Regions from separate parts of the Phreatobacter stygius genome, predicted to be linked through region 2. Evidence: predicted binding sites of a transcription regulator. Region 2 holds the regulator's gene; each other region holds the start of a gene.
The links. The regulator LexA, encoded in region 2, represses DNA repair genes until DNA is damaged. The targets are predictions, from matches to a motif close to TGTTCNNNNTGTGTTCNG.
Positions count from the first base shown of each region.

Region 1: the regulator LexA is predicted to act here: its motif matches at 4,159-4,176, upstream of recA (recombinase RecA).
Region 3: the regulator LexA is predicted to act here: its motif matches at 2,514-2,531, upstream of E8M01_RS02835 (PA0069 family radical SAM protein).
Region 4: the regulator LexA is predicted to act here: its motif matches at 2,231-2,248, upstream of E8M01_RS12085 (helicase-related protein).

Region 1 is NZ_CP039690.1:147,662-154,893, forward strand. Features, by position in the region: gene alaS (alanine--tRNA ligase) at 99-2,756, opposite strand; gene recA (recombinase RecA) at 2,998-4,077, opposite strand; gene E8M01_RS00745 (hypothetical protein) at 4,234-4,854, opposite strand; gene E8M01_RS00750 (DMT family transporter) at 5,151-6,068, shown strand; gene E8M01_RS00755 (LysR family transcriptional regulator) at 6,083-7,012, opposite strand; gene E8M01_RS00760 (alpha/beta hydrolase) at 7,222-7,232, shown strand, end outside.
Region 2 is NZ_CP039690.1:6,743,798-6,751,029, reverse strand. Features, by position in the region: gene gltA (citrate synthase) at 1-664, opposite strand, end outside; gene gltX (glutamate--tRNA ligase) at 855-2,273, opposite strand; gene E8M01_RS31850 (ComEC/Rec2 family competence protein) at 2,428-4,695, shown strand; gene lexA (transcriptional repressor LexA) at 4,696-5,382, opposite strand; gene E8M01_RS31840 (MBG domain-containing protein) at 5,845-7,232, shown strand, end outside.
Region 3 is NZ_CP039690.1:599,628-606,859, forward strand. Features, by position in the region: gene metH (methionine synthase) at 1-413, opposite strand, end outside; gene metF (methylenetetrahydrofolate reductase [NAD(P)H]) at 466-1,380, opposite strand; gene E8M01_RS02830 (ArsR/SmtB family transcription factor) at 1,380-2,423, opposite strand; gene E8M01_RS02835 (PA0069 family radical SAM protein) at 2,567-3,799, shown strand; gene E8M01_RS02840 (ribonuclease HII) at 4,067-4,684, shown strand; gene E8M01_RS02845 (dihydrofolate reductase family protein) at 4,681-5,259, shown strand; gene E8M01_RS02850 (uracil-DNA glycosylase) at 5,237-6,070, opposite strand; gene E8M01_RS02855 (transglutaminase-like cysteine peptidase) at 6,173-6,805, opposite strand; gene E8M01_RS02860 (electron transfer flavoprotein-ubiquinone oxidoreductase) at 7,080-7,232, shown strand, end outside.
Region 4 is NZ_CP039690.1:2,633,074-2,640,305, forward strand. Features, by position in the region: gene E8M01_RS12085 (helicase-related protein) at 1-2,122, opposite strand, end outside; gene E8M01_RS12090 (hybrid sensor histidine kinase/response regulator) at 2,524-4,506, opposite strand; gene E8M01_RS12095 (response regulator) at 4,509-5,234, opposite strand; gene E8M01_RS12100 (response regulator transcription factor) at 5,345-6,067, shown strand; gene E8M01_RS12105 (globin domain-containing protein) at 6,344-6,775, shown strand; gene E8M01_RS12110 (hybrid sensor histidine kinase/response regulator) at 6,779-7,232, opposite strand, start outside.

The DNA of each region.
Region 1 (7,232 bases), 760 kb from region 2:
CAAGGGTCAAGACGGCCAAGTCAAGACGCCCAAGTCAGGGCGGCCAAGTCAGGGCGGCCAAGTCAGGGCAACGGGTCCAGGGCAACGGGTCCAGGGCGTCAGGCCGCGGCGAGCGCGGCCTCGATCGCGGCAAGAGCTTCTTCGGTCTTGGACCCGTCCGGGCCACCGGCCTGGGCCATGTCCGGCCGGCCGCCGCCGCCCTTGCCGCCGAGAGCCTCGGAACCGAGCTTGACCAGATCGACGGCATTGAAGCGCGACGTGAGATCCGGCGTCACGCCAACCACGATCCCGCCCTTGCCGTCGGCCGTGCTGTTGGCGATCGCGACGACTCCGGAGCCGACCTTCGCCTTGGCCTCGTCGACCAGACCTTTCAGATCCTTCGCATCGACGGATACCGACAAACGGAAAAATTTCACCCCCGCGACGTCCTTGATGTTGGATCCGCCATCCGAGCCCCCGCCGCCCATGGCGAGCTTCTTCTTGGCGTCCGACAATTCGCGCTCGAGCCGCTTGCGGTCCTCGATCAGGCTTTCGAGCCTCGCCTCGATATCGGCGACCGGCGCCTTCATCAGGCCGGCCACCATGTCGAGCTTCCTGGCCTGCTGGCCGAGATGGTGCCGGGCGACATCGCCGGTCATCGCCTCGAGACGGCGCACGCCGGCCGCGACCGCGCTTTCGCCAACCACCGAGATCAGGCCGATGTCGCCGGTGCGCGCCACATGGGTGCCGCCGCACAGCTCGACCGACCAGCCCGACGCGTTCGAGCCCTCGGGCGTCAGCCCCATCGAGACCACCCGGACCTCGTCGCCATATTTCTCGCCGAACAGCGCGCGGGCGCCGGAGGCGATGGCGTCGTCGACACCCATCAGCCGGGTAACCACCGGCGCGTTTTCCAGCAGCACGCGGTTGGCGATGTCTTCGACCCGGGCAAGCTCCTCGTCGCTGATCGGCTTCGGATGGGAGAAATCGAACCGCAGGCGGTCGGGCGCCACCAGCGAGCCCTTCTGCGCGACATGGTCGCCGAGCACCTGACGCAGCGCCTCGTGCAGGAGATGGGTCGCCGAGTGATTGGCGCGGATCGCGCCGCGGCGGGCATGGTCGACCTCGAGCTGCAGCGCCTGGCCCGGCTTCAGCCTGCCCTCCTCCACCATCACGGCGTGGATGAACAGGTCGCCGAGCTTCTTCTGCGTGTCGGTGACGCGCACGCGCAGGCCCTCGGCCGTCATCAGCCCGCGGTCGCCCTGCTGGCCGCCGGATTCGCCGTAGAACGGCGTCTGGTTGAGAATGACCAGGCCGGCCTCGCCGGACTTCAGCTCAGCCACTTCGGCGCCGTCCTTGAGCACGGCGAGAACCTGGCCCTCGGCCGTCTCGGTGTCGTAACCGAGGAACTCGGTGGCACCGGTCTTGTCCTTGATGCCGAACCAGACCGTGTCGGTGGCGGTTTCGCCGGAACCGGCCCAGGCCGCGCGCGCCTTGTCCTTCTGCAGTTTCATGGCGGCGTCGAAGGCCGTCGTGTCGACCACGATGCCGCGCGGCCGCAGCGCGTCCTGCGTCAGGTCGAGCGGGAAGCCATAGGTGTCGTAGAGCGTGAAGGCGGTATCGCCGGAGAACACCGCGCCCTCGCCCAGCGCCTTGGATTCGTCGTCGAGAATGGTCAGGCCGCGCTCCAGCGTCTTGCGGAAGCGGGTCTCCTCGAGCTCGAGCGTCTCGGCGATCAGGCTCTCGGCGCGCACCAGCTCCGGATAGGCCTGGCCCATCTCGCGCACCAGCACCGGCACCAGCTTGTGCAGCAAGGGCTCCTTGGCGCCGAGCAGCGAGGCATGGCGCATGGCGCGGCGCATGATCCGGCGCGCGACATAACCGCGGCCCTCGTTGGACGGCAGCACGCCCTCGGCGACCAGGAAGGACGAGGTCCTGAGGTGATCGGCGATGACCCGGTGCGAGACCTTGTGCTCGCCATCCGGCTCGACGCCGGTGGCAACGGCGCTGGCCCCGATCAGCGCCCGCATCAGGTCGATCTCGTAATTGTCATGGGTGCCCTGGAGCACTGCCGACATGCGCTCCAGCCCCATGCCGGTGTCGATCGAGGGCCTGGGCAGCACGATGCGCTCGCCGCCCGGCTGATCCTCGTATTGCATGAACACCAGGTTCCAGATCTCGATGAAGCGGTCGCCGTCCTGGTCGGCCGAGCCCGGCGGGCCGCCCCAGATCGTGTCGCCATGGTCGTAGAAGATTTCCGAACACGGGCCGCACGGGCCGGTATCGCCCATGCGCCAGAAATTGTCCGAGGTCGGGATCCGGATGATCTTCGAATCCGGCAGGCCGGCGATCTTCTTCCACAGCTGGAAGGCGTCGTCGTCCTCGGAAAAGACGGTGACCAGCAGGCGCTCGACCGGCAGTTCGAATTCCTTGGTGATCAGGTTCCAGGCGAGTTCGATCGCGTGGTCCTTGAAATAGTCGCCGAAGGAGAAATTGCCGAGCATCTCGAAAAAAGTGTGATGGCGGGCGGTATAGCCGACATTGTCGAGATCATTGTGCTTGCCGCCGGCGCGCACGCATTTCTGCGCCGAGGTGGCGCGCGAATAGGGCCGCTTCTCGACGCCGGTGAAGACGTTCTTGAACTGCACCATGCCGGAATTGGCGAACATCAGCGTCGGATCGTTGCGCGGCACGAGCGGCGAACTGTCGACGACCGCATGGCCGTTCTTGGCAAAGAAATCGAGAAAGGTCTTGCGGATCTGGTTGACGCCGGTCATGGCCCGAACTGAGTGTTGGGACGGGAAGCGCCGTCCGATGTCGCATTGGCCGGTGTTTCTAGAGCATTTTCGCGCCCAGTGGGAACCCGGATTTCATCATGGCTCGCTGCCGGCGCCATGGCAGGCCTCCCGAACCGCCGCCGCGACCGGCCGATGCGTCGTCAAAGCGGCCGTGGCGGCCATGAAAAAAGGCCGGGATGAACCCGGCCTTGATCTCGATCAGACGAATGGCGGCGCGCCGTCACACCGGCTCTTCGCCGTCGGCATCCGGCTCGACCTCGCCCAAGATCTTCTCGGCGATCAGCCCGGAATTCTGCCGGATCGCCGCTTCGATCTTGCCCGCCATGTCGGGGTTCTGCTTCAGGAAGGACTTGGCGTTCTCGCGGCCCTGGCCGAGCCGCTGGCTGTCATAAGAGAACCAGGCGCCTGACTTTTCGACCACGCCGGCCTTGACGCCGAGGTCGATCAGCTCGCCCATCTTCGACACGCCTTCGCCATACATGATGTCGAACTCGACCTGCTTGAACGGCGGCGCCAGCTTGTTCTTCACCACCTTGACGCGGGTCTGGTTGCCGACCACCTCCTCGCGCTCCTTGATCGCGCCGATGCGGCGGATGTCGAGGCGCATGGAGGCGTAGAACTTCAGGGCATTGCCGCCGGTGGTGACTTCCGGCGAGCCGTACATCACGCCGATCTTCATGCGGATCTGGTTGATGAAGATGACCATGGTGTTGGATTTCGAGATCGAGGCGGTCAGCTTGCGCAGCGCCTGGCTCATCAGGCGGGCCTGCATGCCCGGCTGGTTGTCGCCCATCTCGCCTTCGAGCTCGGCGCGCGGGGTGAGCGCCGCCACCGAATCGATCACCACGATGTCGATCGCACCCGAGCGCACCAGCGTGTCGCAGATCTCCAGCGCCTGTTCGCCGGTATCCGGCTGGGAGATCAGCAATTCGTCGAGATTGACCCCGAGCTTGCGGGCATAGACCGGGTCGAGCGCATGTTCCGCGTCGATGAAGGCGCAGGTGCCGCCGCGCTTCTGGCCCTCGGCAATGGTGTGCAGCGCCAGCGTCGTCTTGCCCGACGATTCCGGCCCGTAGATCTCGATGACCCGGCCGCGCGGCAGGCCGCCGATGCCGAGCGCGATGTCGAGCCCCAGCGACCCCGTCGAAATCGTATCGATCTCGATCGACTTGTCGCTCTTGCCGAGCCGCATGATCGAACCCTTGCCGAAGGCCCGCTCGATCTGGGACAGGGCGGCGTCGAGCGCTTTGGTTTTATCCATGGAAGAACCTTCAACGAGTCGCAGTGCGGCCTGACTCATGGCTTGAGCTCCTTCGTGCGGCAAGGGGTATGGCGGGATTCCGTCGATGAATCGACCGTACACGGTTTGTTCTTAACAACAAGTTCTTTTTTTGTTCTCCCGGAAAATTGGCGATCGGGCGGAAGCTCGACCACGCCGGTTCGGCCGAGAACGACTTCAAGCCTGACGGACGGCAAGGCCCGATGGAAGCTTCGCGGCGGTCGCGCGGCAGTGCCGGGAATACCCTGTCGGTGCGGGTATGACTGACGCAAGAGAGCCCTCGAGTGGAGGGGCGCGAAAGCGCGCCGCCCGCGTTCGCGCGGCCTGGCTGAACACGAATGTGAAGATCCGGCCAGCGACGGCGTTTCCCAGTGAATCCGTGAAAGGCAGTGGCGTGCATCTGCGGAGAGCCTCGGTAATGGCAGCGGCAACCTGTTCCCGGTCGCCGCCGGCCTCGAACGCCGAATAGGTCACGGCAGGCCTGCCGATCAGGCTTCCCCGGCGGTTGAAGCTCATTCTGATCGTGACCGTGTAGGACCGCGTCACCTGCGGCGTGCTGAAGCAGGCGCGCAGCGCCGGGCCGATCTCCCGCAGGGTATTGATCTTCGGGCGGTTGTCGGCAGGCGCCGATGGCTGCGCATGTGCGGGTTCCGTCGCGACCTGGCAAGCAAGCCAGGCGGCCATCGGGGCGAGGATGATCCAAGGCTTCATAGACATCGCCCCATTCGCGACGAAAGAGATCTCGCGTCCCCGCTCCAGTTGCCGGGACCCGATCGCCATCTGACCGAACGCCGGCATCACGTCACATCGGCCCCTGTCCGCGCGTCTCGGAGCGCCAGCGACGCGCACCGGGCCGGACCATGCCTGCAATGCCCGAGCCGCCGCATCCCGCGGGCAAATGTCTCGATCCGCCAGAAACCGTCATAGTCCCGCGCGTTCACGCACAAGATCAATGTGATTTTTTGACTGCCCGCGCCGCGCGGCTGCCATGCCTGGCCGGTCATCGCGCGGATTTCCCTTGGCGTCGCAGCTATCGGCCCGTACCCGGGATCACCGGGCGGCGCATTGTACCGTCGGGCGCGTGGAGCGATCGAGTGACGGTTGAGACAGCGAAGACCGAACGGCCGCCGGATGCTTCCGCGGTGCTCGCCATCGGCTTCGTGCTGCTCTCCGGGCTGCTCTATGTCTTCGGCTATTCGCTGTCGAAGGCCCTGGTCAACACCCATGGGCTCACCGCCCTGCAGGTGACGTTCCTGCGCTGCGCCCTGGTCCTGGCCGTCAGCCTCGCCGCCATGCCCTGGCCGGACAGTGGCGTGACCTGGGCCCGTCTGTGGCGGCCGCAGCGCGCCTGGGAACAGCGGGCCGCCGCCGCGGCACTCGTCGGCTCGAACGTGCTGGCTGTGCTGGCCTACAGCATGATGCCGGTGACCGCCGCCTCCGCCCTCGGCTTCACCGCGCCGCTTCTGCTGACCGCGCTTGGCGGCCTCGTCCTGCGCGAGCGGATTTCCCTCGGCCGCGGGCTCGGCGCCGCCCTGGGCTTTGCCGGAATGCTTTTGATCGTCAGGCCGGATGCGAGCGCGGCTTCGCTCGGCATCGCGGCGTCGCTCGGCGCCGCCACGGCCTATGCCGTCTATCAGCTGCTGGTGCGCCGGTTGCGGGCTGTCGCCTCCAGCGTCGACACCGCGATGCAGGTGGCGCTCGTCGGCGTCATCCTCCTCTCCGGCACCATGATCTGGTTCTGGCGCACGATCGGGTGGGAGGCCTTCGGCGTGGTGGTCCTCTTCACGCTCGTCCAGACGACGGCGCTCGCCAGCATCGCGGCGGCGCTGCGCCGCAGCGAGGCCTCGCGGCTGGCGCCCTGGCAGTTCTTCGGCCTGCTCTGGGCCATGCTCATGGACGCCGTGATGTTCGCAACCTGGCCCTCGATCGGTTCGCTGCTGGGCGGCGCGCTGATCATCGCCGGTGGATTGCTGGCTCAGGGCGGCTTCATCCGCATGCGCCTGCCGCGCTGAGGCAGGGCCGGCCCTCACCCCTCCGGCGCGCCACGCTTTTTCAGCAGGCCGTCCCTGGCGAACAGGTCGGCGATCCAGTCGACGAACACCCGCAGCTTGTTGCTCAGATGCCGGTTCGGCGGATAGACCACGTGCAGCGGATAGACGCCGGTCGCCCATTCCGTCAGCACCGGCTTCAACCGGCCGTCCAGCAGATAGGGATAGGCCATGAACACCGGCACCTGGGCAATGCCGAGGCCGGCGAGCGCTGCCGCCATGAAGGCATTGCCTTCATTGACCGCGACGACATAACGCGCCCTGATCTCGTGCTGTTCGCCATTGGACGCGAAGTCGTAGGTCTCGACGCGGCCGGTGCGCAGATGCATGAAGCCGATCACGTGATGGTCCTTCTCGAGATCGAGCGGATGGCGTGGTTCGCCATGACGCGCGAGATAGGACGGCGCCGCGCAGTTCATCATGTGGATCTCGGCGATGCGCCGGGCGACCAGCGACTGGTCGGTGATGGTGCCGGCGCGGACCACGCAGTCGACGCCCTCGGCGATCAGGTCGGCCGGCCGGTCGGAGACGCCGAGATCGATCTGGATCTCCGGATAGCGGGCGTGGAAATCCGGCAGCGCCGGCAGGATGATCAGCGAGGCCGCCGCCGTGCCGACATCGACCCTCAGGCGACCCTGCAGGCTCGCCTGCGACATGGTCATGCTGGCGTCGAGCTCGTCGATATCGGCGATCAGCCGCACCACCCGCTCGTAATAGGCCGCCCCGTCTGGCGTCACCGTCACCCGCCGGGTGGTCCGGTTCAGCAGCTTGGTGCGGACATGGCCCTCCAATGACTGGACCAGTTTGGTAATCGTCGGCTTGGGCGTGTCGAGCGCCTCGGCCGCACGGGTGAAATTGCCGGTCTCGACGACCCGGACGAAGGCGCGCATGGCCGCCAGCTGATCCATTCTCATCTCCTCGCGCGCGCGAAGGCCCTTGCCGAAGCGAGCGGCATTTTCGAGCTATTATTCACCAATAGAAATAATGAAGTCATTTTAGGCCTATTTATTGGCCGCACAAGCGTTCCTACCTCGTGTGCATCGCAGCATGACGGGGCCATCCCGGCCCGCCGGATTTTGGCACCCCGACGTGCTGGCGAAGAGGCTTTTCGACACACATGACCATCAC
Region 2 (7,232 bases):
TGGCGCGGGCGAGCACCGGGTTCGGCTTGTAGTCCTCGGCCGGCACGGCGAAGCACATGTTCAGGAAGTTCGACGAGTAGTCGAGATTGTTCTGCGGATACACGAAGGGCTGGCCGATCGTGTATTTATAGGCCATGGCCGACAGGGTCGGCAGCTTGGCGATCAGGCGGATCGACGACACCATGCGCTGGTGCGGATCGGCGATGTCGAGCGAGTCATGATAGAAGGCCGACAGCGCGCCGACGGCGGCGACCATCACGGCCATCGGATGGGCGTCGCGCCGGAAGCCCTGGAAGAAGCGCGACATCTGGTCGTGCACCATGGTGTGGCGCGTGACGCGATAGTCGAAATCGGCCTTCTGGGCAGCCGTCGGCAACTCCCCGTAGAGCAGCAGATAGCAGGATTCGAGGAAGTCGCCGTGCTCGGCGAGCTGCTCGATCGGGTAGCCGCGATAGAGCAGGACGCCCTCGTCGCCGTCGATATAGGTGATCTGGCTCTCGCAGCTTGCGGTCGAGGTGAAGCCGGGATCGTAGGTGAACATGCCGGTCTGGGCATAAAGCTTGGCGATATCGACCGTCGAAGGGCCGATCGTTCCGTCGGAAACCGGGAACTGCACCGTCTTGTCGCCGAAGGTCAATGTGGCCGACTTAGCGCTGGCGGACATGGGCAACCTCTTGAATTTCCACAACGATTATGGTGTGCACGCGCGAAATGACCAAGTCCGGCCAGCCGACGGGCTATGCCCGATCCGATAGCCCCTTTTTGAAAGGCCGGCAAGCGCCGGTCCCCCGCGTGAGAACTACCTACGACGCAGGTATAAGACCGGCGTTTTGGCGCGTGCCAGGAGGTCCGGATCAGCCGATCGCTTGATCCGCGATCCGGGCCAGGCTTTCGTCGCGGCCGAGCACATCGAGCACGTCGAAAATCCCAGGTGACGTGGTACGTCCGGTGAGCGCCACGCGCAACGGCTGGGCCAGTGCGCCGAGCTTCACACCTTTGGCATCGACCTCTGCGCGCACCGCCGCATCCGCCGCCTGGGCCGACCATTCCGGCAGGGCGGCGAGCCGCTGGTGGATCGCCGCGAGATGGGCGCGCGCGTCGCCGGTGAGGATCGCCGCCGCCTTGTCTTCCATCGGCAGCGGCCGCCTGGCGGTGATGAAGGCCGCGCCGTCGATCAGCTCGAGCACGGTCTTGGCGCGCTCCTTCAGGCCGGGCATGGCTTTCAGGAGCTGCGCGCGGGCCGCCGGCGTCAGGCTCGCGGCGATCTCGGCGCCCTGCGGGATATGGGGCAGGACGTCGTCGATCGCCTGCATCAGCCTGGCATCGTCGGCGTTGCGGATATAGTGGCCGTTGGTCGCTTCGAGCTTGGCGAAGTCGAAGCGCGCCGCCGACCGGCCAACCGACGACAGGTCGAAGGCCTCGATCATCTCTTCGGTCGAGAAGATCTCCTGGTCGCCATGGCTCCAGCCGAGCCGCACCAGGTAATTGCGCAGCGCCTCCGGCAAATAGCCCATGGCCCGATAGGCGTCGACGCCGAGCGCGCCGTGCCGCTTCGACAGTTTCGCCCCATCAGGCCCGTGGATCAGCGGGATATGGGCCATGGCCGGGACGTGCCAGCCCAGCGCCTCGTAGATCTGGGTCTGGCGGGCGGCATTCGTCAGGTGGTCGACGCCGCGAATGACATGGGTGATGCCCATGTCATGGTCGTCGACGACGACGGCATGCATATAGGTCGGCGTGCCGTCGGAACGCAGCAGCACCAGGTCGTCGAGATCCTTGTTGGGGATCACCACGCGGCCCTGGACGAGGTCGTTGACGACAGTCTCGCCGTCCTGGCGCGCCCTGAGGCGGATCACCGGCTTGACGCCGGCCGGCGCTTCGGACGGATCACGGTCGCGCCAGCGGCCGTCATAACGCGGCGGCCGGCCTTCCTTCATGGCGAGCTCGCGCATGGCGTCGAGCTCCTCCGGCGTCGCGTAGCAATGATAGGCCCTGCCGGCGGCCAGGAGTTCACGGGCCACCGCCGCGTGCCGCTCGGCGCGCGAGAACTGGTAGATCGTCTGGTCGTCCCAGGCGAGGCCGAGCCAGGACAGCCCGTCCAGGATCGCGCCAATGGCCTCCTGGGTCGACCGCTGGCGGTCGGTATCCTCGATCCGCAGCAGCATCTTGCCGCCGGTCTTCTTGGCATAAAGCCAATTGAACAGCGCGGTACGGGCGCCGCCAATGTGCAGGAAGCCGGTCGGGGAGGGGGCGAAGCGGGAGACGACCGTCATGATTCATCCGAGGACGACAGAGTGCGCGGGCTCGCGATAGTCTTGATATCGCGAGGGGCGTGGCTGTAGCACGCCCGGCACGGTTTGGGGAACCGCGATTGCCTGCCCTTTGTGGCGGCGCGAAGGCGGCGAACAACCAGCCGAGGGGGCTGACGTGAGGGCGCGCGCGCAAGCAATCGCCGCGGCGATCGGGCAGGGCGTGAGACCGGCGGCTGCCGGCGGTCTCGGCGCGCTGTTCGACGGCCTGAAAGAACGGGTCGTCGGATGGCTGGCGCTGGAGCAGGAACGCGGCCGGGCCTTCCTGTTCCTGCCGGTCGGCTACGGCGCCGGAATCCTGCTCTATTTCTCGGCCGCCGACGAGCCGAGCCTGTGGGGGCCCTTCGTGGCGACGGCCCTCTTGGCGCTGCTTGCCTATCGCTTCAGGGACCGGCGCCTGGCCTTCCTGGTCGCCACGGCGCTTGCCTCGGTCGCCGCCGGCTTTGCCGCCGCGACCGCTCGCACCGCGATCGCGGCCCATCCGGTGCTGGGCGCCGAGACCGGCTCGGTGACCATTTCGGGATGGGTCGAAGTCTTCGAACGGCGCGAGAACGGTGACCGGCTGACCCTGCGCATCGTCCGCGCCGAGCCGGCGCTCGCCCAGCCGCTGCAGCGGGTGCGGGTCACCAGCCGGGTGGCGACCGGTGTTCAGACCGGCGCGGCGGTCAGCCTGATGGTCCGGCTTCGGCCGCCGGCGGATCCGCCCGGGCCCGGCCTTTATGATTTCGGCCGCGACGCGTTCTTCAACGGCATCGGCGCCAGCGGCTTCGTCATTGGCCAGGTCAGGCGGATCGAGCTCGGCGAGGCGCCGCTCGGCGTGCGACTGAGGACCCATCTCGACCGGGTTCGTTCGGCCATCAGCGAGCGTATCCGCGCGGCCATTCCGGGCCATGCCGGGGCGGTGGCCGATGCCCTGGTCACCGGCAAGCGCGACGGCATTCCCGAGGGGCTCAACGAGGCGATGCGGGCGGCCGGCACCTATCACATCCTGTCGATCTCCGGCTTTCACATGGCTCTGGTCGCGGCCCTGGTGTTCGTCGCGGTGCGCGGCTCGCTGGCGCTCATTCCGTCATTGGCGCTGAACCGGCCGGTCAAGGCCTGGGCGGCGTTCGCAGCCCTTGTCGTCTCGACCTGCTATCTCGTCATTTCCGGCGCCGAGGTGGCCACCCAGCGGTCCTGGATCATGATCGCGGTGGTGCTGATCGGCGTCATGCTGGGGCGCGGCGCGCTGACGCTCAGGACCTTGGCGCTGGCCGCGCTGCTGGTGCTCACGCTGGCGCCGGAAAGCCTGCTCGGGCCGAGCTTCCAGATGTCGTTCGCCGCGACGCTGGCGCTGGTCTCCGGTTACGCCATGCTGCGGCCCTGGGCCGAGCACCATGCCGGCGACAGGCGAGGTTTCGGGCGCGCCCTGCTGGCGATCAGCAACGGCGTCGCCGGCCTCGCCATGAGCTCGTTCGTCGCCTCGCTCGCGACCACGCCCTATGCGGCCTATCACTTCAACCAGATCCAGCTCTATGGCGTGCCGGGAAACCTGCTCGGTGCGCCGATCGTCGAATTCCTCACCATGCCGCTGGAGATCATCGCGCTGCTGCTCTGGCCGCTCGGGCTCGACCGGCCGGTCTGGGCGCTGGCCGGGATGAGCATCGACCTGTTCATCAGGGTGGCCGAATGGGTCGCGTCCTGGCCCGGCGGCAAGGTCGCGGTTCCAACCTTCGGACCGCTCGCCCTGGGACTTCTGTCGATCGGGCTGATCTGCCTTGCCATGCTGTCGACGCCGCTCAGGCTCATTGGCGTGCCCGTGGCGGTCCTCGGGCTCACCGTGGCGCCGCTGCGCGAGCGGCCGCTGATGGCGATCGATGCCGAGGGGCTGACCGTCGCGGCACGTGGCACCGACGGGCGCTTGCGGGCCCTGTCGCCGCGCGCCAACCGTTTCGCGCTGCAACGCTGGCTGGCGGCCGATGCCGACCAGCGGCTGGCCTCCGACCAGTCGCTGATCGCCGGCGTGATCTGCGACGCGATCGGTTGCGCGATGGCGCTGCAAGGCGGCGGCCGGGTCGCTTATGCGCGGGATCCGGAGGCGCTCGCCGATGATTGCCGCGAGGCGCGCCTCGTCGTCACGCGTTTTCCCCCACCGGCCGACTGCAAGGCGACGGTTTTGAACCTGCGCGGCCTTGCCTGGACCGGCGCGATCACGCTGTTTGCCGCCGAGGGGGGCTATCGGATCGAGGTCGGGCGCGATCCGGCAAGCCAGCGGCCGTGGTTTCGCCCGCGTCCGGCGGGCGCGCCGGTGCCGCTGCTCAGGCGGCCGGGGCCAGCAGCGGACCCCGCCACACCGCAGCCGGCTGCGGAAGGTCCCGCGCCGGACGAATTCGAGCCGGACCGCTGATCAATAACGCCGGATCAGCCCGACAAGCTTGCCTTGGATGCGCACCCGGTCCGGTCCGAGAACCCGGGTCTCATAGGCCGGATTGGCGGCTTCGAGCGCGATCGACGTGCCGCGCTTGCGCAGCCGCTTCAAGGTCGCTTCCTCGTCGTCGATCAGGGCGACCACGATATCGCCGGTCTCGGCGGAATCGGTCTTGCGGACCAGCGCCAGGTCGCCCTCCAGGATGCCTGCCTCGATCATCGAGTCGCCACGCACCTCGAGGGCATAATGTTCGCCGCGGGTCAGCATTTCCGGCGGCACGGAGATCGTGCTGGTGCGGTTCTCGATCGCCTCGCGCGGTACGCCCGCGGCGATCCGGCCCATGATCGGCACCGACACCGGCATGACCGCGTCGTCGTCGGCCGGACGTCCCCGGCCAAGCGAGCCTTCGATGACGCTCGGCGCAAAGCGAGCCCGCCCGGGACCTGCCGACTGCTCGGGCTGCTTGATGACCTCGAGCGCGCGCGCCCGGTTCGGCAGGCGGCGGATGAAGCCACGCTCCTCGAGCGCGGTGATCAGGCGATGGATGCCGGACTTGGACTTCAGGTCCAGCGCCTCTTTCATCTCGTCGAACGAGGGTGGCACGCCGCTTTCCTTCAGCCGTTCTTGAATGAAGCGGAGAAGTTCGTGTTGCTTGCGTGTCAGCATCGGGTGTTTGCCCCTGATTTTGACCGGCCCGACTCGCTCGAACAGATCATGAACAGTCCCTATCTGTTCTTTATGTGTTCCGCAAGCGTTGATATTTCGTGAAGTATTGGGCCTGCGCGATTGATATGTGCTGGCGGCCCGGAGCGGCCCCGATCGCCGGCGACCAGTATCGCCTGGCGGACTTTGGCATCCGACCTCTTGCCCTGGGATACCGGTTCCGCTCGACCGCCGGCCGGACGGTCCGCGCCGGTTCGCGCAACTCAATGAAGTCGCGAGAGATTTTCCCTGGCCCGTGCGCTGGTTGAGAAGACAACCGCCGGACGGCGGTGTCATGTCCTCGGTCAATCCGGGCGCAAGGCCCGCAAGACAGAGGCGAGGCGGTCGGCGATGAGCCAGCGGCTTGATGGGACCGGGCGCGACCTCGCGCCGCCGGCAGGTTTTTCTATTGCCCGGACAGAGCCGATGGAACTGGTCTCGGACAGCCGCAAATGGCTGCGCCATTCGGTTTCCGTTGCAGCCCTCTGCGCTGCCATGATGCCGCTGGCCGGCGGTTCGGGGCATGGCCAGACCTTGCCGACCGGCGGCAGGGTTGCCACGGGATCGGCAACGATCGGTCCGGCGGGCGCCGGCGCCCTGACCATCAACCAGACGTCGCAGCGCGCGGTCATCAACTGGAACGCGTTCTCGGTCGGCCAGGGCGGAACGGTGTCGTTCCAGCAGCCGAACAGCTCGTCGGCGACATTGAACCGGGTCACCGGCGCGACCTCGTCGACGATTGCCGGTCAGGTCCGGGCGAACGGGCAGGTCTATCTGGTCAATCCCAACGGCATCCAGATCACGCGGACCGGCTCGGTCGACACGGCGGGCTTCACGGCCTCGACGCTCGATACCACCAATGACGACTTCATGGCGGGCCGCCAGCGCTATGCCGGCAATGGCCGTTCCGCCGAGGTCACCAACCAGGGCCGGATTCGCGTTCGAGGCGGCGGCGACGCCGTGCTGATCGGCGGGCGCGTGACCAATGAGGGTTCGATCAGCGCCCATGGCGGACGGGTTGGCCTCGGTTCCGGCGAACGGGTGTCGGTCGATGTCGAGGGCGACGGCTTCCTGACGGTCTCGGTGCCGACAAACGACCCGGACCGTGCCCGGGCCCTGATCCGGCAGGTCGGCCGGATCAATGCCAGCGGCGGCCGGGTCGAGGTGCGCGCGGCGACCAGCGCGGATGTCGCCCGTGCGGCGATCCAGCTCGGCGGCTCGATCGAGGCCAGCGGCGTGGCGCAAACCGGTTCCGGCGTGAGATTTGGCGGCCCTGCCGCCGCCCCGGCGCCGGACCGGCCGAGCCAGGCGGCGCGCCGCGCATCGACCGGCGCCGACCGGCGATCGGTCGAACGGCCGGCGGCCACCCGGCCGGCGAGCGCACGTCCGGCCGGCAGCGTCGTGGTCGATGGCGGCGCCGGCGGACGGGTGTCGGTCACCGGCCGTGTCAACGTGGCGAGCCCAAACCAGTCCGGCGGGGCGATCACCGTCACCGGCCGGGCGATCGATCTTTCCGGCGCGCGGCTCGATGCCTCCGGCGCGACCGGCGGCGGCCGGGTTCGAATCGGCGGCGATTACCAGGGCAGCGGCCCGCTTCAGCGGGCCGAGACCGTCTCGGTGGATGCGGCCACGGTGATCCGCGCCGATGCCACGGCACGCGGCGACGGCGGCCGGGTGATCATCTGGTCGGACCAGCAGACGCGTTTTGCCGGCACGATTTCCGCGCAGGGCGGCGGGCAGGGCGGTGATGGCGGCTTTGCCGAGGTGTCCGGCAAGGCGACGCTGTCGTTCACCGGCAGCGCCGACCTGCGCGC
Region 3 (7,232 bases), 1.2 Mb from region 2:
ACGAAACGGCGCCGGCCGTCGCGGCTCTCGGCGGTCCTGGCCGCCGCCTTGGCCAGCCTGGCGCCCTCGTAGTTCAGCTCATAGGCCAGGTGCTCCATGCCGTAATCGGCCTGGGCGATCGAGGTCGACGAGAAGGTATTGGTCTCGACGATGTCGGAACCGGCCTCGAAATATTCCAGGTGGATGGCTTCCACCACATCCGGCTTGGTCAGGATCAGAAGGTCGTTATTGCCCTTCAGGTCGTGGTTCCAATGGGCGAAACGTTCGCCGCGGAAATCCGCCTCGTCGAACTTGTAGCGCTGGATCATCGTGCCCATGGCGCCGTCGAGCACCAGGATGCGTTCGGCGGCCGCCTTGGTCAGGGCGGCCAGCACGTCGGGTCCGTTGGCATGGCGCGGCGGAAACTGGGTCATATCGGGCACTCGAAGGCTGGAAGCACTGGAAGCACGGAGGACGACGGGAAGCTCAGGCGGCGGCGCGCGCCGCCTCGTCCTCGGGCCGCAGCCCCAGGAGGTGGCAGACCGCATAGACCAGATCGGCGCGATTCATCGTGTAGAAATGGAATTCGGTGACGCCGCGGTCGACCAGGTCGAGCACCTGCTCGGCGGCCACCGCCGCGGCGATCAGCTTGCGCGTCGCGACATCGTTCTCCAGCCCCTCGAAGCGGCGGGCGAGCCAGTCCGGCACGCTGGCGCCGGTGCGTGCGGCAAAACCGGCGGTCTGCTTGAAGTTCTGCACCGGCACGATGCCCGGCACGATCGGGATGGCGATGCCGGCGGCGCGCGCCCGGTCGAGATAACGCAGATAGACCTCGTTATCGAAGAAGAACTGGGTGATCGCCCGGGTCGCGCCGGCGTCGACCTTGCGCTTCAGCATCTCGATATCGGTGTCGATCGAGGCGCTTTCCGGGTGCTTCTCGGGATAGGCCGAGACCGAGATCTCGAAATCGCCAATGGCGCGGATGCCGGCGACCAGTTCGGGCGAGCCCTCATAGCCGCCGGGATGGGACGCGTAAGCCGTGCCGAGGCCGCCGGCCGGGTCGCCGCGCAAGGCCACGATATGGCGCACGCCCGCGTCCCAATAGTCGCGGATCACCTCGTCCACCTGATCCTTGGTGGCGGCGACGCAGGTCAGGTGCGCCGCCGGCTTCAGCGCGGTCTCCTTGATGATGCGCTGAACCGTCGAATGGGTGCGCTCGCGGGTCGAGCCGCCGGCGCCATAGGTCACCGACACGAAGGACGGAGCGAGCGGCGCGAGCCGCTCGATCGATTCCCACAAGGTCGCCTCCATCTCGTCGTTCTTCGGCGGGAAGAACTCGAAGGAGACCTTGAGCCTGGAGCGCGAGACGTAACGGCTGGGCCTGTAGGAGGAGGTGGACATCAAACAACCTCGACGGCTGGTACGCCCGGCAAGGCCGGGGCATCGGTCACAAGACGCGGGTCGCGGGCGACCCAGATGGAAACGGTCAACTGGTCGTCGCCGGCACGATCCGGCGCGAGGTTGCGGAACGCTGTCGGTTCGAGGCCGGCGGCGCCCATCCAGCCCTCGATCACGTCGCGGGCGAAACCGAGACGGCGATGCGCCTGGGCCTCGCGCAGGAATTCGACCTCATGCGGCGCGAAATCGACGATCACCAGCCGGCCGCCCGGGCGGAGCACGCGGGCCGCCTCGCGCACGGCGCGCGCACCGTCGTCGAGGAAATGCAGCACCTGGTGGATGATGACGGCGTCATAGCCATCACGCGGCAGCGCCAGGGCATAGATGTCGCCGGCCCGGACCGAACAATGGCGGATGCCGGCGCGGTCGAGGGCCGCGCGCGCCAGCGTCAGCATTTCCGGATTGGCGTCGATGCCGAGGCCCCGGTCGATCTCGGGCGCGAACAGTTCCAGCATGCGCCCGGTGCCGGTGCCGAGGTCGAGGAGCGCCCTGACCGGCCGGCCGGCGAGCGCTTCCTTCACCGCGCGCTCGACGCGCTCCTCGGCGACATGCAGGGCCCGCAGCTTGTCCCATTCGGCGGCGTGGCGGCGGAAGAAGGCCTGGGCCTCGTCGGAGCGCTTGGCCCGCACCTCGGCCAGCCGCTCGCGATCGCTGGCCAGGATCGCGTCGGCCGGATCGACCAGCGCCACCAGGGCCTGGACGGCGCGCGCGCCGGCGCCCTCGCCGCTCGCCCGGAAAAATGCCCAGGAACCTTCCTTGACCCGCTCGACCAGACCGGCCTCGAGCAGCAATTTCAGGTGGCGCGAGATGCGCGGCTGGGATTGGCCGAGAATATCCACCATATCGGTGACCGTCAGCTCGGCCTCCGCCGCCAGCGCCAGGAGGCGCAGGCGCGTCGGCTCGCCGACCGCCCGGAGCACGGCCACGGCGTCGTCGAACGGGTGGGCTTTGATAAGGGTGCTCGGCAGCTTGATCACAGTTGTCACTCACATATAAAGATATCTTTATGCCCTTATCGCCGGACTGACAAGAGCCTTCTGTGGACCGGCCGGCCGTGGCAGGACAATGTTCCTATTTGATCCCTTTTTGTTCTTGTTTTGGCCGCCGACGAATGCTACCTCTCGCGGTCATGGGACGCATATCTGGACGCACCTCGGCGAGCAGCGCGGCACGGATCGACGCCAGCATCGCGGACAAGCTGAATGCCGGCGGCATGGAGGCGGCCGCGGCGAACCTGTTCGGCCTGCGCACGGCGCGCGCGCTCGACCTCGCCTCCGGACCGGCCATCGGCGAGGACCGCCGGCGCGGCCGCGGCACCCTGACCAACGCCACCGGGCGTTACGAAAAACAGGCGCGCGAGGCCTATGACGACGGCTGGGGCACGCTCGACGAACTGCCCGAACTCGCCACCACCGTGCAGGAGGAGAAGGCGCGCCGGATCATCACCCGCAACGACAGCCCGGACCTCTCCTTCGACCGCTCGATCAATCCTTATCGCGGCTGCGAGCACGGCTGCACCTATTGTTTCGCCCGGCCGACCCACGCCTATATGGGCCTGTCGCCGGGCCTCGACTTCGAGACCCGGCTGTTCGTCAAGCCGAATGCGCCGGAGCTTCTGGAAAAGGAACTGGCCGATCCCGCCTACCAGCCGCGCACCATCGCGATGGGCACCAATACCGATCCTTACCAGCCGATCGAGAAGCGCTGGATGCTGACCCGGCGCATCCTGGAGGTGCTGGAGCGCACCAATCATCCGGTCGGCATCGTCACCAAGAGCCATCTGGTGACCCGCGACATCGACATCCTCGCCCGCATGGCCGCCAAGGGGCTGGCCAAGGTGGCGCTGTCGGTGACCACGCTCGACCGCAAGCTCGCCCGCTCGATGGAACCGCGCGCCGCGACCCCGGCGAAACGGCTGGAGGCGATCCGGCTCTTGTCGGAGGCCGGCATCCCGACCGCCGTGCTGGTGGCGCCGATCATCCCGGCGGTCAACGACGCCGAGATCGAGCGCATCCTGGACGCCTGTTACCACATGGGCGCGCGCGAGGCCGGTTATGTGCTGCTGCGCCTGCCGCTGGAGATCCGCGACCTGTTCCGCGAATGGTTGGTGGCCAACCGGCCGGATGCCGCCCGCCATGTGCTCTCGCTGATCCGCGACGTCAGAGACGGCAAGGACTATGACCCGACCTTCCATGTCCGGCAGAAGGGCGTCGGCCCGTTTGCCTGGATGATCGGCCGGCGCTTCGAAGTGGCAGCCCAGCGGCTCGGTTTCGGCAAGCGGCGCATGCGGCTCGCAACCGAATTGTTCACACCTCCCGAGCGAAAAGGACCCGCCGCCGCCAAGCAGCTCAGCCTGTTCTGACACGCCGGACGGCAGCCGCCGGCAGCCCGCCCGACACTGCGCGAGGCATCGCCAGCCGCAAACCTTGAATCGACCTGTGAAGCCGTTGAATCACATTCTCGCGGACAGAACAGCCCGAATCATTTTCTGAATTGCCCGGCTCAACGGCTTGATCGGACGCGGTTTCGGCCGCAAAGCTGAATCATCAAGGCAAGCGGCGGAACCGGCCGTTCCCGGCCGCCGGCCAGTTCATCCAGCATTTCAACCCGCCCCAATTTCGAGCTCCGCATGGCCATCCAGATTCCGTCCTTTTCGATCGAGAGACGTGCCATCGCGCAAGGCTTCGTGCCGGTGGCGGGCGTCGACGAAGCCGGCCGCGGGCCGCTCGCCGGCCCGGTCGTGGCGGCCGCCGTCATTCTCGATCCGGATGCTATTCCGGAGGGCCTCGCCGATTCCAAGCAGCTCGACGAGGCCGCCCGCGAAGCGCTCTACGCGGCCGTCATGGCGACCGCCCGGGCGGTCGCCATCGCCTCGGCCTCGCCCGCCCGGATCGACCGCACCGACATCCGCAAGGCGACCCTGCACGCCATGACTGAGGCGGTCTTGAGGCTTGGCGTCGCCGCCCGTCACGTGCTGGTCGACGGCCGCGACCTGCCGGCCCTGCCGCTCGGCACATCGGGCGAAGCGATCGTCGACGGTGACGCCCTGGTGGTCTCGATCGCCGCCGCCTCGATCATCGCCAAGGTTCACCGGGACCGGCTGATGCGCCATGTTGGCGCAACCCATCCCGACTATCGCTTCGAACAGCACAAGGGCTACGGCACGCGGATCCACCGCGAAGCCATCGCCCTGCACGGCCCGACGGCCCATCACCGCATGACCTTTGGGATCCTGAAGTTACGATGACCAGGCTGGCCGCCCCGCCCGTTCCGCAGATCGTCGGTTCGATGGCGGTCAGCCTCGACGGCTTCATCGCCGCCGGTGACGGCGAGGTCGACTGGCTTCAGCCGCTCCAGGCCGTCGACCCCGGCCATGCCCGTTTCGTCGCCGGCGTCGGCACCCTGGTCATGGGCCGCGCGACCTATGACCGGTGCCTGGCCCGTCCCGGCGGCCTGCCCTACCCGCGCCACGAGGTGATCGTCGTCAGCGCCGCGCCGCCGGCCGACCCGCCCGCCCGCGTGACGCCGTGGAACCGCGACGTACCGGCCCTGGTCCGGCACTTGCGGCAGGCCGCGGCGTCCCGGCCGGCCTGGGTCGTCGGCGGCCCCCGGCTGCAGAACGCCTTCATCGCGGCCGGCGCGATCGACCAGCTCGACCTGTTCGTCATTCCCATGCTGGCCGGCAACGGCATTTCGCTCGGCCAGGGGCTGGCCGCCAGGACCCAGCTCGACCTGGTCAGCTCCAAGGTGCTCGGCGCCGGCATCGTCCGGCTGCGCTACCGGCCGGCCGAAGCCGGTCCTACAGCCCCAGCACCGCCTTGATGGTCAAAAGGTCGCGCCAGGCCTGCCGCTTGGCGATCGGGCTGCGCAGCAGATAGGCCGGGTGCAGCGTGGCGATCACCTGGATCTGGCGATCGCCCAGGCTGAACGGCTGCAACCGGCCGCGCGCCTTCATGATGCCCTTCAGCCCCATCAGCGTCTCGGTCGCCGGGCCGCCGACACAAACCAGCAGGTCGGGCGCCTTCAATTCGATCTGGCGGCGGATGAACGGCTCGCAAATGGCGATTTCCTGTGGCGTCGGCGTCCGGTTGCCCGGCGGCCGCCAGGGAATGACATTGGCAATATAGGCGTTGGTCCTGCGGTCGAGCCCGATGGCCGCCAGCATCCGGTCCAGCAACTGGCCGGAGCGGCCGACAAACGGCTTGCCGGCCAGATCCTCTTCGCGCCCCGGTGCTTCGCCGACAAACATCACCCGCGCGTCGCGGGCACCGTCCTCGAACACCGTGCGCGACGCCGTCGTCTTCAGCGCGCAGCCGTCGAATGATTCGAGAATCTGCTTGAGCGTATCGAGGTCGGCGGCCGAGCGCGCCGCTTCGCGCGCGGCGTAGACGGCGGCTTCCGGCGCCGGCGGCGATCCGACCGCGCTGACCGGCACCGGCCGGGGTGCCGTCCTGCCCGGTTCCTCGCGTGGCGCGCCACGCGGCGCCGCGGCGGCGGCCTGGCGCGCGGCAAGCTCGGCTTCGCCCTCGGCGAAACGGTCGATCGCCGTCTCGCTCAGCGCGAGGTCGACACCGGCATCGCGGTAGAAGACGAGCAGCGCCTCGATGGCGTCCGGGGTGAGTTGCTGAACCATGGCGCCATCATAAGCGAAAGGCCGGGACGCTGCGACTCGTCCCGGCCCCCGTCCTCAACCCCCTGCGACCGGGGGAGAAACTCATTGATCCAACGCTTCAGCTCAGCGGCGCGGCATGGCGACCTGCACCGGGCTCGAGCCGCCGCCGTTCAGCGACACCCACTGGTTGGCATCGGTCTGCGCCTGGCGCTTGATGAAGCGGTAGCCGGTCTCGTGCCAGAGCTTCACCTCGTTGGTGAAGTTGTCGAGCACATAGTCGCCGCGGTCGGTCACCACGGTGAGGATGGCGTGGCCGTCGCCGTTGAGATCGCGCACCACCGTGATCAGCAGCGCCTCGCGCGGCACGCCGAGCGCGATCAGCCGGCGCTTCTTTTCCAGCACCAGATCTTCGCAGTCGCCCTTGCCGTCGACCGGATAGGTCCAGAATTCCTCGACCCCGAAATGCTCGAGATCGCCGACCTGCTCGATCTCGCGGTTGATCTGGAGATTGACCCGGACCAGTTGCGAGAAGGCGGCCGAGGTCAGCGTCAGGCTGCGGGCCTGGGCCGAGCGCTGGCGGCAGTCGGCCGGATTATCGGTGCAGAACTGCACCCAGCCGATCGGCGCCGATGTCGCGGCGCCGCTGGCCAGCGAGGCGGTGCGGCGAACCGGCTGCGACTGTGTCTGAGACTGAGCCTGGGCTTCGGAGAAGCCGGACAGACCAACCGTGAAGGCGGAAAACGCAAGCAAAAACAAACAGGACGCAACGCGACGCATGGGTAAAAAACCCCCGAAACCCAACGATGACTGCCCTGCGACCCACGGCCATTAATCCATTGTTCACCATTTTGCTCAAGCCCGATGTTAAGACATCGTTAACGGGTGTTACCAAATCGTTAACGGATCGGGGCCCACGCCGGCGGCTCATCCGCCACCCGGCCGCGTTGTCATCGGCACGGGGCCGTGCTTTAGAAACCTGCGAAAGTCGAACATGCGCGTCGAACGCGCAGGGATGTCGGAAGGGACACCGATGGCCGCTGAAGCAACTGCCGATCCGATCGAACTGCCCGCCCGCGAGGCGATGGATTACGACGTCGTCATCGTCGGCGCCGGCCCCGCGGGCCTTGCCGCGGCGATCCGGCTGAAGCAGGTCAATCCGGATCTGACGGTCGTGGTGGTCGAG
Region 4 (7,232 bases), 3.2 Mb from region 2:
CCGCCTTCAGCATATAGAGCTGCAGCGCCAGCCCGCGCGGCGCCGGCTTCAAGGTTGCCGGCAGATAGATGTGATAGGCGCCGAAACGGACGCCGAGCTTGCGCAACGCGGCGCGCGCCTCCTGGTCGAGCTGCTTGACGTCTTCCGAGATCTTGGCCCGCTCGATGACCCCGAGCGCCTCGGCGAGCTGGAAGGCGACGCCGCGGGCAAGGCCCTGCAATTCTTCGGAGCGCTCGAGCGCGGTGACCGGGCCGAGCAATTTCTCGATCTGCGCGTGGACCCACAGATCGAGCCGCGCCTGCACCTGGTCGCGCGGCGTTCCCGTCAGATGTTCGTCGGCCAGGATGCGGACGCGCGGCGACAGGACCTTGTCGCCGCCGACCAGCTTGGCGACGGCTTCGCCGTGCCAGCGAATGGTGCCGTCGTTCGACAGGATGAAGGCCTCGTCGCCTGAGCCGTTGAGCTTCTCGGCACGCGCGTCGATCTCGCCGCCCAAGGCCTTGGACGCAGCGGCCCGCAATGCCTTGCCGGCCTCGCCGTCGCCGGCCGACGGATCCGGCGTGAAGCGGAAACCGTCCAGCCGCCCGACATGTTGACCTTCGACAGTGACGTCTCCGGTCCTGGTAATCTCGGCCTCAAGCATTGTGTTTTCCCTTAGGCGCCGCATGAGCACGCTCGTCCTGCGGTCGACGAAGCGCTGCGTCAAGCGTTCGTGCAGTGCATCCGACAATTTGTCTTCCACCCGTCGCGTCTCCGCTTCCCAGTGAACGGGGTCGTCGACCCAGTCCGGGCGGTTGGCGGCAAAGGTCCAGGTGCGGATATGGGCGATGCGATTCGACAAGGTATCGATGTCGCCATCGATCCGATCAGCGAAGGCGACCTGGGCGGCGATCCAATCCGACGGAATCCGCCCGGATCGGCCCGTGAGGAAGCCAAAAATGGTGGTTACGAGGTCCGCATGGCTCGCCAGCGATATCTTGCGATAGTCCGGCATCAGGCAGGCGTCCCACAATTTCGACACCGCCGCCCTGCCTTTGGCGCGGTCGCGCACGTCGTCGTCACGCAGCGCCAACTCGAGCACGCGCTGGTCCTCGGCGATCGGAGAACGGGTCAATCCCGGCTCCGTCGGCACCACGTCGAGGCTCGCGCGCAAGGTCTCGACCGATGAGAAATTGAGCTCGGTGTTGCGCCATTGCAGCACTTTGACGCCGTCGAAGGAATGGGCCTCGAGCGCCTGGACCAGCTCGGGCTCGAACGGCGGGCAGCGCCCCGTGGTCCCGAACGTGCCGTCACGGCTGGATCGCCCGGCGCGTCCGGCGACCTGGGCGAATTCGACCGGGTTCAGCCGGCGGAACTGGTAGCCGTCGAATTTGCGGTCGGCCGCGAAGGCGACATGCTCGACATCCAGGTTGAGGCCCATGCCAATGGCGTCGGTGGCGATGAGGTAATCGACATCGCCCGACTGGTACATTTCGACCTGGGCGTTGCGGGTGCGCGGCGACAGCGCGCCGAGCACCACCGCCGCGCCGCCGCGCTGGCGGCGGATCAGTTCGGCGATGGCATAGACCTCGTCGGCCGAGAAGGCGACGATGGCCGAACGCCGCGGCAGGCGTGTGATCTTCTTCTCGCCGGCGAAGGTGAGGTTGGAGAAGCGCGGCCGGGTCACGATGTTGGCGCCCGGGATCAGCTTCTCGATCAGCCCGCGCATGGTCGCGGCGCCCAGCAGCATGGTCTCGTCGCGACCGCGGCGGTTCAGCAACCGGTCGGTAAAGACATGGCCGCGGTCGAGATCGGAAGCGATCTGGATCTCGTCAATGGCCAGGAACGACACGTCGAGGTCGAGCGGCATGGCTTCGACGGTCGAGACCCAGAAGCGCGCGCCTTGCGGCTTGATCTTCTCTTCGCCGGTGATGAGCGCGACCTGGCTCTCGCCGACGCGCGCCACGAGCTTGCCATAGACTTCGCGGGCGAGCAGGCGCAGCGGCAGCCCGATCAGACCCGACGGATGGGCGATCATGCGCTCAATGGCGAGCGTGGTCTTGCCCGTGTTGGTGGGCCCCAGGACGGCGGTGACCCCGCGCCCGCGCAGGGCAGGGGGCAATGGCGGCAAAGATAACGTCATGCAGTGCTCGAAAGACGCCGCACGAGTGACCCCGGCGGCGCTTGGTTGTAGCACGCGGGCGAGCGAAATGAGTGACATTTCGGTACCGCCTGCGGACAGGATCGAGAGAAGAACGAGTCTGGAACGAATCAGGTCCGAATCGGTGACTCGTGATGAGTCATGTTTCGTTCACGGCGAGATATGGTGTGCTGGAGTGCTGATGCCTACCAGATGAATCAATCATGTCAAAAAGTGATTCGAAATACGGAGATCGCGAGTCATGACGTCGAGTGAATGCTTGGCGACACTTGGCGGACCTGGGACCCGCGTCGATCGGGGTGCCGGCAAGACTCTGCGCAAGGGACCGGCCGAAGCTGGTGATCCCTCAACTCGTCAAAGCCTGCCGAAGGCGCCGGCCGTCGTCATTCCATGGTCGCGAGCACCCGCCGGACATCGGCAATGCTGAACGGCTTTTCGAGCATCGGGATCTCGCCGGTCCCGGCATGGCGCTGGATGGTTCCCGGCCCTTCCACGGCATCTCCGGTCATGATCACGACACGCCGGGCGAGCTCCGGATAGCGCGCAACCAGGGCATCGCGGAAACTGAGCCCGTCCATGCCGGGCATCCGGAGATCGACAAAGGCCAGATTGGCGGCCGACGCCGCCAGGCCGTCCAGCGCCTCCGCGGCGGTTTTCGCCGGCAGCACCCTGTGCCCGAGCAGCTCGAGCATTTCCGCGAGGCTGTCGCGGACATCGGTCTCGTCATCGATCACCAGGATGGAGAAGCCACCGATCGCCTCCGGCGTGGCGTGAGCCTCCGCCCAGGCCTCGGCGCCCGCGGTCGGCAGCGCAATGGTGAACCGCGCACCGCCGCCGTCGCGCATGCCGAGCGAGATCGTGCCGCCGTGGGCCTCGACCACCGTCTTGCAGATCGACAGGCCGATGCCGGTTCCGACACCCGCCGGCTTGGTGGTGAAATAGGGCTCGAAGATCCGTTGCGCCAGGTCCGGCGGTACACCCGGGCCGTTGTCGGCGACCTCGAGCAGCACCTGGCCCCCGTCCTGGCGGGTCGCCAGAAAGATCCGGCGCGGACCCGCCTGGTCGGCCAGCGCCTGTTGGGCATTGATGATCAGATTGGCGATCACCTGACTGAGGAAATCGTGATCGGCGAGGATATCGGGCAGATTGCCGTCGAAGGCCGGGATGGCTTCGATGCCGTGCGACCGGAGGCCGTAGCCGAGCATTTCGACCGTTGCCTCGGTCAGTTGATTGAGTTTCGCCGGCTCGCGCTTCTCGGGACGCTGGCGCGCCATTGCCAGGAAGCTCTTGACGATACGACCGGCCCGCTCGGCCGCGGCATGGATCCGCTCGGCCCGGCGCTTCGACTCCGGGCTCGGCGAGGTTTCGACCAGCAGCGTCGACTGCGCCACCAGGATCGCCAGCGGATTGTTCAATTCATGGGCGACGCCGGCGAGCAGCGAGCCCATGGCGGAGAGTTTTTCGGCCTGGTGCAGGCGTTCGCGCTGCATGGCGAACTGCATTTCGGACTGGCGCGTCAGGGTGAGGTCGCGAATATGGGCGGTGAACACCCGCCGCTCGGCCAGGCGGATCTCCGAAACGGTCATTTCGACCGGAAAGACCCGGCCCTTGGCCGTGACGGCCTCGACCTGCGCCCGCTGATCGGCGCCCGCGCCCGACCAGATCTCGGTATAGCGCGCCATGCCCGTCGTGCCGCTTCCAGCTGGTGCCGACGGCACGATCAGGTCCGAAAAGGGCCGGCCGATCGCGGTTGCCCGCGCATAGCCGAAGACGGCGACCGCCGCCGGATTGAAATCGAGCACCAGGCCGGCCTCGTCGACCACCACGATCGGATCGATCGAGGTCGCGATGATGGCGCTGCTGATCGTTTCCTGCGCGTCGAGGGCAGCGACGCGGGCTTCCAGCCCTTCTTCGCGCAGCTTCAGGTCGGTGATGTCCCTGAGGAAGGCGAGATAGCCGATCGGTTGGCCATCCGCGCCCATGCAGGGCGAATAGGTCTGTTCGACATAACGGCGCTGGCCGTCGCCATAGACGATCCAGTCGCTCCAGCTCCGGGCCCGTCCTTGCGTGAGATCGGCGAAAAGCGGCTCGGCCTGCATGGCGAAAGCCTCGCCCAGCAGGTCGTGCATGGTCTGGCCGGCAATCTCCTCGATCTTGAAATTGAACAGATCGAGCGCGGCCTTGTTGGCATAGACGTAACGCCTGTCGGCATCGATCGCGGTCACCCGCGCCGGCATGGCGTCGAACAGCCGGGCAAGCGCGGACGGGTCGAGCCGGCCATGCGGCGCGATCACCGCGTCATCGAACAGCCGGCCGATCTCGCGTCGCTGGTCCCCGGTCCGGCTGATATCGGCGGGCTCCACCATGGTCACGCCCCGCCGGGCACGAAGACATAACCCTCGCCGCGCACGGTCTTGATGAACCGCGGATGTTCCGGATCCGGCTCGATCTTCTTGCGCAGCCGGGTCACCCGGATATCGATCGAACGATCGCTTTCCTCGGCGCTCCGGCCATGGGCGAATTCCTGCAGCTGGCCGCGCGACAGCACCCGGTTGGGCCGGGTGGCGAGCGCCTGTAGCAGGTCGAACTCCATGGCGGTCAGGTCGATCGCGGCGCCATCCGTATCGACCAGCCGGCGCGCGTCGAGATCGAGCGTCAGGGCGCCGAATTTCAGGTGGCGGCCTTCCGGCGCAACCGCCGCGGGCGTCGCCGCCGCGCCGCCCGGCGCCGCCTTGACGCGTCTCAGCACGCTTTTGATCCGCGCCAGCAGTTCACGCAGCTCGTAGGGCTTGACCAGGTAATCGTCGGCGCCGATCTCCAGCCCGACGATCCGGTCGATCGGCCGGCCGGCCGCGGTCGCCATGATGATGCCGGTACTGCCGGATTTGCGGATGAAACGGGCCAGCGACAACCCGTCTTCGCCAGGCATGGCAATGTCGAGAATGGCGACGTCGATGGCTTTGCCAACCGAGTCTTCGCGGAAGGCCTGGGCATTGCGGAAGCTGAAAACCTCGAAACCTTGCAGGTCGAGATACTCGGCAACCGCTTCGCGCAGGTGCTCTTCATCGTCGACGATGGCGACGGTCGTTTTCATTCGCTATGCCCTTGCTGTTTGAGCCATGATGACAGCGCATACCGCTCCGCACTAGGATGAACTGTCGTTTGGTTATGCAACCTGGATGATCGACGCAAAGAGGTCCTGACATGGCGCGACGCGGACGCATCGCGATCCTTGACGACGAGCCGGATTGGGTCGACGCGGTTCATGAATATCTGATCGATCTCGGCTACGACGTCGACCGGCTCGGCGCGGCCTGGGAGCTGGAGCCCTATCTCGCGCGCGAGCGGCCGGATCTCCTGATCCTCGACCTCGGCCTGCCGGGCGAGAGCGGCATCGACATCCTGATCCGCACCGATCTGGCGAGCGACATTGCCGTGCTGGTGCTGACCGGCAATCCGGATCCGATCGACCGCGTCCTCGGCCTGGAGCTGGGTGCCGACGATTATGTCCAGAAACCGGTCGAACTGCGCGAGCTGGCGGCGCGTGTCGCCGGCATCCTGCAACGGCGCCTGGGGCGGCGGCGCAATCTGGTGGTGTTCGAAACCGCTTCGGTCGACCTGGTGGCGGCCCGCGTGCTGAAGGCGGACGGCTCGACGGAACGCCTGTCGGCGGGCGAGGTCGCGCTGATCCGCGCCTTCGCCGACAGTCCGGGCAAGGTGCTGACGCGCGAGGAAATCATGGAGCGGGCGCCCGCAGAAGACGAAGAGGCCTTCGACCGCGCCATCGACTCCCGTATCGCAAGGCTCCGGCGCAAGCTCGACACCGAAGCGATCCGCACCGTGCGCGGCCATGGCTACGTGTTCGACCTGCCGAGCCACGGCGGCGGCGCCCAGGCCGTTGCCCCGGACGCGCACGAGCCGCTGTGAGGGCGAGCAAGCCCCTCGCACCGTTCGGTTGTCATCTTTGCGCTCGGGCACCATCGGCCATTCCTGTCATGTCGGCGCGACAGGTATGCGGCAGCCTGGCGCATCGAACGATGTCGCGCCAGCGCGAACGATGTTTCAGCTACGCAGGCGCGGCGACATCAGACCATCCGCACCGGAAATAATGGAAACAGCGGAGGAACCTGTCCGGCATCGGGGTGAAGGACTGCCCGGTCAGGGTTGGGCCAGGCAAGCGAGCCCTTGAACCCGGACAGCTCCATGACACCCAAGCAGGTCGCCCTCATCCGCAGGCAGTTCGGCACGGTTGCCGCCCGCAAGGATGAATTCGCCGCGGCGTTCTACGAGGCGCTGTTCCATTCCGACCCGACGCTCCGGCCGATGTTTCCGGCCGACATGCGCCCGCAGCGCGCCAAGCTAGTCGTGGCCCTCGCCCATGTGATCCTGTCGCTCGACGATCTCAGCGCCGTGCTCGAGGACGTCCGGGCGCTCGGCCTCAAACATGTCGGTTACGGCGTCGTCCCCGACCATTACAACGCCGTCGGCGAAGCGCTGCTGGCAGCACTTGCCGAAATGCTCGGCGATGCCTTCGACGATGCCTCGCAGGCGGCCTGGGCGCTGGCCTACGGCACGATCGCCGATGTCATGATCGAAGCGGCAGCCGACAAGATCTATCTCGAGGCGGCCGAATGAACGTCACGCCTTGAGCCGGGCCGCCAATCCATTGGTGGCGACCTTGGCCAGCACCAGGCGTACGTCGTCGAGCGTGAACGGCTTTTCCAGCACCACGACCTCGCTGCCGCGTGCCCGGGCCAGGCGGTCCGGGCCGGCCACCGTGTCACCGGTGACGATGATCGTCCGCTCGGCGAGCTTCGGGTCCCGGTCGTGAATGCGATCGCGGAAATCGATGCCGTCGAGACCGGGCATGCGCAGATCGGCGAAGACCACGTCGAACACCGTCTGGTCGATCCGTTCCAGCGCCAGGACGGAACGGTCGACGACGCTCGGACGATGGCCGAGACCCTCGATGATTTCCGCCAGGCTGCGCGCAACGTCAGCCTCGTCGTCGACGATCAGCACGGACAATCCGACATGTTCGGCCGCCGGGCCGGCGGCCGTCGCGGTCGCCACGACCTGGTCGCTGCGCGGC